DNA from 4 places in the Marinobacter alkalisoli genome. Region 3 is predicted to be linked to each of the others. Evidence: predicted binding sites of a transcription regulator. Region 3 holds the regulator's gene; each other region holds the start of a gene.
What was found. The regulator FliA, encoded in region 3, starts transcription of late flagellar genes. The targets are predictions, from matches to a motif close to CTAAAGTTTNNNNNNNNNNNGCCGNTAA.
Positions count from the first base shown of each region.

Region 1 (2,200 bases), on a different contig from region 3:
CGGGCGAACGCCGGCGCTGGGCAATGTCAGCATCCACGATATCCGTTTCGATCCGGCTTCGCGGATGACCATCTATACCCGGTAAGGCCTGCAGGCACTCTGCAGGCATTCCGGAGAGTGCGTTGGCCGGGATCAGGCGCTGGCCAGGATGGTTCTCTGGGAAGCGCCGGTCTGTTCGCCATGGGCGCCGTAAAGCTTTTGCTGGCTGCTGGCGCCACGGAAGATGTCTGTCAGGCGCGACAGGCGCTTCTGCATGTGGCTGATGACGCGACCGTTGTTCTGGTTGATCTCCTGGCAGAACGTCAGGCGCTCATTGGCCTGCGACCACAGCGACGCAAGATCGGATAATCCGGCGCTGCGGATAAAACGGGATGGCGCTCCGCTTTCCGGGCGATAGCCCATGGCAACGAGGGTATGAATTTTTTGCCTGGCACGGCCGCGGATCTGGTCGAGCAGGGTGTTTTTCTCGGTCGTTATTGCTTGCAGTGCCTGCATGTCCGAGGAAGAGAGGCAGGACTTTTCCTGCTCCAGAATATCCGCCAGTGCATCCAGTTGACGGATATCCTGAGAGAGAAGGTCTTTCAGTTCATCGATTGCGGCCATGATTTACTCACCCGAATATGCTTTTATCCATCTCAAGCATTTTCTGGGCCAGTTTCTCGGCGTCAACCTTGTATGAACCATCGGCCAGCGCCGCACGGATCTGCTCAATGCGGTCATCATCCATTTCCGGATAATCACCCAGCTTCTGTTCCAGCTGTTTCAGGTTCTTGGCCTGATTGCTCAGATTTACGTTCTCACCGCGGGCACCCTGGCTCTTGGCCTGCTCGGGTGCCTGGGGCTGGGCATTCTGGGTGGAGCCAGACTTGTCGGCCGTGGTTCTCTGGGTGTTGACCTGGCCGGGACCAATTCCATTAAAGTCAACTGACATATCGGTACCTGCTTACCTTATTGACTGTACGGGGGACAGCATTCGCGAATTTTATACCTGCGTATCGGCCGTCAGGCCGGAAGCTTTAGCGAATTTTTAGCTCCAGAAGATTACACTTCTGTCATTCGCAGAGCGTGGAGCGGCAAGACTCTGCCGCCTGCGGAAAAAGCGCGCCGCACCTACATAGGAATTTCAACCTGGCCCGGGGCGGTCACCAATGCTTTCACGGTGCGGGACGATGACAGATTCTCTACCAGTACCTGGTCGCCCACGCCCGCGTCGGCCATGGCCTTGCCGCGAGAATTGACCGAGAAATTTCCACTTCTGGCGGTGATGATAACATGATCGCCTCTGGTCACCGCTGCCGGAGCTGAGAGCAGGTCTGGCGTCATCAGTGTGCCGGCGTTGACGCCGCGTCGCATCTCCATGCCCACCAGCTGGTCAACGTTGGTAATCACACCCTTGCGGGTGGCATTAACCACGACTGAGTCCGTTTCGATCATGTTCGCCATGACCCGCTCTCCCCTGGCCAGTGGGCGCGCGGCCACAAGGCCTTCTCCGGTAATGGACACGGACGCGTTGAGAAACATGCGCCACGGCCGTTCGCCGCGACACGAGATCTGTAACGTCGGTTGCGTGGTTTTCCAGGGATCACCGCTGAAACTGACGTTCAGGGGGGCGTTACAGGTGGCCAGGGCCAGTCGGCTGTCCAGTCGGCCGGTTTTGTGTATGACCTCGAAACCGTTGTCCGCCTGTTGTTTCGAAAACTCGTCAAGGAACGAAGCCGCAGCGCTCCTGATCTGCTCGGCGGTGGTGTTTGCGGCCTGCACCAGCACCGGGACAGACGTTAACAGTGTGACGACAAAAATGGTGATGCGCATACGCTGCGGTTTGTCCTATGCTGTCAATTGTCAGTGGAAGATCCCGAAAAGCTTAAGGGTTCGGGGAATCGGCCGTTAACTTCACATAGTGAGTCAAAATTCCGGCGAAAAGCTGGTTTCATCCGCTCTTGAGAGCAGAAAAAGCAAAATGCATGCCGGCATGTCCGCGGGCAGACCTGGGGGAAAAGTAATGGCAGGGGTACTCGACAGTGTAAATCAGCGTACGCAGCTGGTGGGGCAGAACCGCCTGGAGCTCCTGTTGTTCCGTCTTCGCGGCAGGCAGATGTATGGCATCAACGTTTTCAAGGTAAAGGAAGTCCTGCAGTGCCCCAAGCTGTCGTCGATTCCCAAAAGTCGTAGCGTGGTTCGGGGGGTCGCCCATATCCGC
Region 1 is NZ_JBJJLB010000016.1:594,653-596,852, reverse strand. Features, by position in the region: gene ACJO3M_RS07285 (cyclic di-GMP-binding domain-containing protein, MshE-related) at 1-85, shown strand, start outside; gene ACJO3M_RS07280 (flagella synthesis protein FlgN) at 133-603, opposite strand; gene flgM (flagellar biosynthesis anti-sigma factor FlgM) at 611-931, opposite strand; gene flgA (flagellar basal body P-ring formation chaperone FlgA) at 1,111-1,812, opposite strand; gene ACJO3M_RS07265 (chemotaxis protein CheV) at 2,003-2,200, shown strand, end outside.
Region 1: the regulator FliA is predicted to act here: its motif matches at 993-1,020, upstream of flgM (flagellar biosynthesis anti-sigma factor FlgM).

Region 2 (2,200 bases), on a different contig from region 3:
ATTTCATTGATCGCCGTTGCCACCATGTCGATCTCACCCTGCTGACTTTCCACGCTGCTGCGACTGGTGCTGGCCGTCTGGCGCAGGGATGTCACGTTGTTCTTGAGCTCACTGGTGCCCTTCTGGACATCACGGACCACATTCTGAATGTTGCCGACAAAACTGTTAAAGCTGCGGGCCAGAAGACCAAACTCATCCTTTGCGCTGTCATCCAGTCTCTGGGTCAGGTCGGCATCACCGCTGGCGATGTCCTCCATGGCCCGGTTCAGCCGGTGAACTGGCGCCATCAACACGCGAACGCCGAAGTGCAGCACCAGCAATGAAATCACCAGGCCAGCCAGTGCGATGATAATACCTGTCACCCGGGCTGCTGCCACAGGCTCATGGATCATGTCTTCGTTTACGAAAGTCCCGAGGTACCAGTCAACGCCCCGCGCACCGCTGATGGCATGAAAGCTGGCGCTCCAGTTCTCGTCGTTCACTTCATAATTGTGTTCGTTGCCGTCCAGGTTCGGGGACTGGCCGATCAGGTTTTTGATGCTCTCACCGATCAGTTCCTCGTTTGGATGGAACAGCACCGTGCCGTCGGCGCTGATCAGAGAGGCGTATCCGGTACCCGCAAGCGTGACCTCGGAAAGAGTTTCTTCTACGGTCTTAAGAGCGATATCACCGCCGACAACCCCCCGGTAGCTACCGGATTTAACCGGCGCCAGCGTAGTAATAATCGTATTGCCGGTAATCACATCCCTGTACGGCTCGGTGAATGAAGCGCGGCCCAGGTCCATTGCAATCTGGTACCAGGGGCGGGTTCTGGGGTCAAAGTCGGACGGCAGGCCGGCGCTGTCCTTCTCGGTTTTCATCAGCATGTAACCGTCTTCGCGGCCGACATAGACGTCCTTGAAACCACCACCTGTGGTGGTGGATTGCAGTAGCACCCTTGCCTGCCGGTCGGTGCGCATGTCTTCCATGGACTTGGCGACAGCCTCTGTCATAGTCAGCCGGGTGTTGAGCCAATCGGCGATACTTGACGTACTTTGCGCCACTGCATCGTCAATCAAGGCGTCCACATAGGTTTCGGTGGTGTCCTGCAGCCGGACGTTTCCGGACCAGGTGAAAGCGACCATCACCAGAATGAGCAGGACGCCGAAAGCGGCGAGCAGTTTTTGACCAAACGTCAGTTGCACGGATAAATCTCCAAAGGAAGTGGCTGAGGCGTTATTCAGGGGTTCTTAAGTCTTTCGGCGGGAAATGCGAAGTCTTTAATGCCTTCTGATAAAATCACTTGAATAGCTTGGTTTATTGTAAGCAGAGCTTGAGCTAAATTCCTTTAATAAATGTAACGGGAGCCTCCCTGTATGGCCCACGAAGAGCTGCACCTTAACCTCCGCAATCTCACCCTGGATGATTACGAAGAGCTCCAGCAGCTGATGGATCGGATTTACGATGATATCGGCGGGGCCTGGCCAAGGGAGACCATCAAGGCGCTGGTGGAGCAATTCCCCGACGGGCAGATCTGCATTGAGGATTCCGGGGAGCTGATCGCAGTGGCGCTCACGGTGTGCGTAAAGTATGAGCGTTTCAGTAACCCCCACACCTACGACGACCTCATCCTCCGGAACGAAAAGATCTGGCACAACCCGAAGGGCGATTCCCTGTATGGCCTGGATGTGTTTATTCATCCGGATTACCGCGGTTACCGGCTCGGCCGGCGTCTATACGAAGCCCGCAAGGAACTTTGCAGGTCCATGAACCTGCGCGCCATTCTGGCTGGCGGCCGGATTCCCAGTTACTACAAGTACGCCGATCAGTACTCCCCTGAGGAATACATTCAGCGGGTGGACCGCAAGGAAATCTTCGATCCGATCCTCACCTTCCAGCTCTCCAATGATTTCCAGGTTACCCGGCTGATGCACAAATACCTGCCGGAAGACGAAAAGTCCCTGGGATACGCCACCCTGCTAGAATGGCGGAACATTCTTTATACGCCTCCTTCGGCGGTACTGAACGTCAAGAAAACCCAGGTTCGCCTGGGCGCCGTGCAATGGCAGATGCGTGAGTTCACTTCCGTTGAAGAAGTGCTCAAGCAGGTGGAGTACTTCGTTGACGCGTTGTCTGATTACAAAAGTGATATCGCGCTGTTTCCCGAGTTCTTCAACGCGCCATTGATGGGGCTGACGGATCAGATGGACCAGACCAGGGC
Region 2 is NZ_JBJJLB010000016.1:403,035-405,234, reverse strand. Features, by position in the region: gene ACJO3M_RS06435 (methyl-accepting chemotaxis protein) at 1-1,184, opposite strand, end outside; gene ACJO3M_RS06430 (GNAT family N-acetyltransferase) at 1,356-2,200, shown strand, end outside.
Region 2: the regulator FliA is predicted to act here: its motif matches at 1,236-1,263, upstream of ACJO3M_RS06435 (methyl-accepting chemotaxis protein).

Region 3 (2,200 bases):
TCAATCCGACCGTAGAGGTCCCGGAATTCCGCCGGCTCCATTTCCCGCCGACGCAGACGCTGCCATTCGTCTCTCAATACCGCCGCCTCATCACGGATAGCGTGGGCCTGAGGCATGGTTTCCTCGACCAGGTCCATGGTGCGATTGGCAGCCTGACCGGTCATTTGCACAACGTATTCCAGGCGATCGGACGCATCGGTCATTTTTGACAGCGCTTCCTGCTGCTCGGCATTGCGGGGATCGATCTGGAAATTGCGAATCGCTTCGTGGAGGCTGCGGGTAAGCCGCCCGACTTCCCGATACAGGCTTTGATCCCGGACTTCGCTGAGATCATTGATTACGTTCATAGCCCCTGCATAGTCACCGGCATTGACCTGTTCAACCAGCTCGTTGGCCTGTGCGCGGAGCTTTTCCGTCACCTCCGGATCAAGGCCCTGCGGGTTCTTTTTGCTATCGCTCATGAGAGCCCATCCGACCTTTGGTTACTGGATTCGTTCGAAGATTTTCTCAATCTTCTCCTTGAGTACTGCGGCGGTAAACGGCTTCACGACATAGCCATTCACCCCTGCCTGCGCGGCGGCGACAATCTGATCCCGCTTTGCTTCGGCGGTGACCATGAGAACCGGAAGGGTTTTCAGGTTTTCATCGGCACGTACAGCCTTTAGCAGATCAAAACCGGACATACCCGGCATGTTCCAGTCAGTCACCAGGAAATCGTATTTACCGCTTTGCAACATGGGCAACGCGGTGTTGCCGTCATCCGCTTCGTCGGTATTGGTGAATCCCAGATCACGCAGCAGGTTCTTGATGATCCGTCGCATTGTGGAAAAGTCGTCCACAATGAGGATTTTCATGTTCTTGTCCAATGGGACCTCCAGTTTTGTCACACCCGGAATGCGTTTTATCTTTCTGCCAGACTCTGGCAGGCCGGTGGTTTAACCGCTTATTGTGTGGTGTTTGAACCCGTTGTAAAGCGCCGGTTACCAAAAGCTACAGACAGCCAACCTCAATACACGTTGGGCTCATGTCGCCAGCCCGTCAGCCTGCCCCGAAGCCTCAGCGCGGCCTGACTGTGGATCTGACTGACCCGGCTTTCACTCACCCCCAGGACAGCACCGATTTCCTTGAGGTTCAGCTCCTCCTGGTAGTACAGGCTGAGCACCAGTTTTTCTCTCTCGGGGAGCTCGCCAATCGCTTCCGCCAGACTTCGCTTGAAAGCATCGGACGTAATATCGTCCAGCGGATTATCACTGGCCTCTGCTTCCTCTATCGGCAGGTCGCCGGATTCATTGAGCTCATCCAGGCTAAAAAGTTTGCCGCTGTTGGCATCGCTCAGACTGGAGTGGTATTCAGAAAGAGACATCTCCAGCTCTTCAGCGACTTCCTGGTCCTGGGCCTCACGACCAAGACGATCCTCAACAGCCTTGATGGCCTGGGAGATACGGCGGGCATTACGATGAACGGAACGGGGTACCCAGTCGCCCTTGCGGATTTCATCCACCATGGCGCCCCGGATACGGATACCAGCGTAGGTTTCAAAGGTTGCGCCCTTGGTGGAGCTGTACCTCTGCGCAGCCTCAAGAAGCCCGATCATGCCGGCCTGCATCAGGTCTTCCAGCTGCACCGAGGCCGGCAAGCGGGCCATCAGGTGCAACGCGATCTTTTTCACCAGCGGAGCATGCTCTTCCACTAGCCGGGAAGCACCCCCGACGCCTGCTTTTTGGTAGATTCCCAGGTTTTTCGTCAATGTCATGTATCCAGCTTTTTGGTGACAGGATCAATGTCAGACTTCGACGAGCCGCTCCACAAAGAATTCCAGGTGTCCGCGGGGAGATGACGGCAGCGGCCAGTTGTCGACCTTCTCAGCCAGAGCCCTGATCGCCAGTGACGCTTTGGCCCTGGGGTAGGCATCCAGCACCGCTTTCTGCCTCTGCACCGCTTTCCGGACGGCTTCGTCGTAAGGCACCATACCCACGTATTGTAGTGCCACATCAAGAAACCGCTCGGTGACCCGGGTCAGTTTTTCAAAAAGATGCTTCCCTTCCTGCTCGTTCCGGACCTGGTTGGCAAGAATACGGAAACGGTTGGTGCCGTACTCACGGTTCATCAGCTTGATCAGAGCGTATGCGTCAGTAATGGATGTCGGTTCGTCACACACCACCAGCAGCAGCTCCTGAGAAGCTCTCAGGAAACTGATGAC
Region 3 is NZ_JBJJLB010000019.1:59,123-61,322, reverse strand. Features, by position in the region: gene ACJO3M_RS08980 (protein phosphatase CheZ) at 1-461, opposite strand, end outside; gene cheY (chemotaxis response regulator CheY) at 483-866, opposite strand; gene ACJO3M_RS08970 (RNA polymerase sigma factor FliA) at 1,007-1,753, opposite strand; gene ACJO3M_RS08965 (MinD/ParA family protein) at 1,784-2,200, opposite strand, start outside.

Region 4 (2,200 bases), on a different contig from region 3:
GCCGACATCAGCCAGCATGCGAACCGGAGAATTCTCCAGCCCCGGCGGAATCTCCGTCAGCATCCGGCGTAAGTCGCTCTGGATGTTACGAATGGTCGAATCACCCGTCAGCACGGAACCCTGACCGGAGTCCGGATCAAATCCGGACACCTTGTCGACCATGTCCTGGAAGGCATTGAACTTATCGACGAACGCCTGAACGTTCTCTGTGACAGCATCAGCGTCACGCTCAATCTTGACGGTCGATGCGCCCTCTGACTTGAGATCAAAGGTGACGCCATCAACCACACCTTCCACGGTATTGGTGGGCCGGCTGATGGCAATGCCATTGACTTCGAGCTGAGCATCCCTGGCTGCAACCGTTTCCTCCAGGTTGCTGGTGGTGCCATCGAATACAAACTGGGATAGCCCGCTGGTGTCCGTGTTGTTGCCGTCGTCATCAGTCACCGACACCTTGACGGAATTCTCAATGCCGGACTCTTCAGCAGACAACACCAGACGAAAACCGGAGCCGGTATCCACCACCCCGGCCGACACTCCGGCATTGGCATCGTTAATGGACGCAGCCAGCCCCTCCAGGGTGTTATTGCTGCCATCCACGGTAATGTCTGTGGTGACACCGCCAACATCCAGCGTCAGGGTTCCGGAACCGACCGTCGTGGTATCACGATCCGCAAACGCGCCAGATGCCAGTGATTGCGACTGCGCCAGCTGAGTCACATTCAGGCTGTAGGAGCCACGGTTTGCCGCCAGTGCATCCACCGATACCCCGGCCACACTCTCATTGGAAGAACTGGACGAGAAAGCCTTCATGCCTTCAGGGCTACTCAGCTTCTCCATGGAGGTACGCATCTCTTCCATGGCACTCCGGATAGCGCCGTAGGCCGAAATACGGGTCTCGGTACGCTGTTGCCGCTGATCCAGACGGGCTTCCGTGGGCTTGCGCTCAGCATTAACCAGCTGATCGAGAAGATCGGAGCTAAAAATGCCCGAGCCTGCGCCTAGTGATGTAATTGATGCCATGACCCTGCCTCCTGAAAGGCTAAATTACCTGTATGTTCGTTTAACGGCACCGGGCGGCAAAACTTTGCCATTTCCGACCCCATTTTTTGTAACAGGCTGTAACGAAAAAGACCCTTAACGCAGAGCACCGCCGGCCCTGTTCAGGGGCGGCGGTGCTGAAATGCCATTATTCAGGCCAAGCTTATACCGGCAAGGTTTTACACTTTAACGTTGAATAATGTCAGCGGTTCATCCTGCTGCAAGTTTTCTGCCAACCTCAATGCTACTTCATCAGGGATCTGGCGAATAACCTCATGGGTCTGCTGATCAACCACGCGGACGATGGTCTGACCAAGCTCGTTATTCACTTCAAACTGGAGATCCCGCTGAACCGTCTGAACATAATCGTTCAGCTGCGACACCGCTTCATCCAGTTCTTCCCGCTGGGCCTCGCTACGCCTTTCCAGCCGTTCAGCTTTGGAAGGTTCACGGGCATCGGGAGATTGGGTAAGCGCTGGCCGGCCAGCAGATGAAACAGCAGACTGAGCGGAGGCATTACTGCCTTCGACCTGAGGTGACGCAGACGCCCGAGCCGGAGCTTGCTCACTGGAGCGGACCAGCTTCAGATCCGGGCTGTTAAGGTTCACGTCATTCATAGCTCACCCCGCTATCCTCTAACGGCGAGAAGCCACCCCCGGGGAGGGGGTGGCCATTACCGCGTTGCCCCAATTACTGCAGGAGGGACAGAACCTGGTTCGGACGGGCGTTAGCCTGTGCCAGTACAGAGATACCCGCCTGCTGCAGCACGTTGGCCTTGGAGAGTTTCGCGGTTTCCGCCGCAAAATCCGCATCCACGATCCGACTGTTGGAGGCGCTCAGGTTCTCAATGTTGGTCGCCAGGTTGTTGATGGTGCTTTCGAAGCGGTTCTGGACCGCACCCAGGTCGGAACGAAATGAGTTCACGGTGTCCAGGGCAGTGTCCAGCGTTGTCAGTGCAGCCGAGGCGCCACTGGCAGTGCTGATGTCGATCGCGTTCACGGCCAGGCCGGATGCGGACATATCCTGATCGAAGGCGATATCAATGGTCTGACCGGCGTTCGCGCCAACCTGGAAAGACACCCCGCTACCGAGCGTACCATCCAGTACATTCTGTCCGTTGAACTGGGTGTCGCTGGAGATACGGGTGATCTCGTCCAGA
Region 4 is NZ_JBJJLB010000004.1:23,892-26,091, forward strand. Features, by position in the region: gene fliD (flagellar filament capping protein FliD) at 1-1,023, opposite strand, end outside; gene ACJO3M_RS01085 (flagellar protein FlaG) at 1,221-1,658, opposite strand; gene ACJO3M_RS01090 (flagellin domain-containing protein) at 1,732-2,200, opposite strand, start outside.
Region 4: the regulator FliA is predicted to act here: its motif matches at 1,064-1,091, upstream of fliD (flagellar filament capping protein FliD).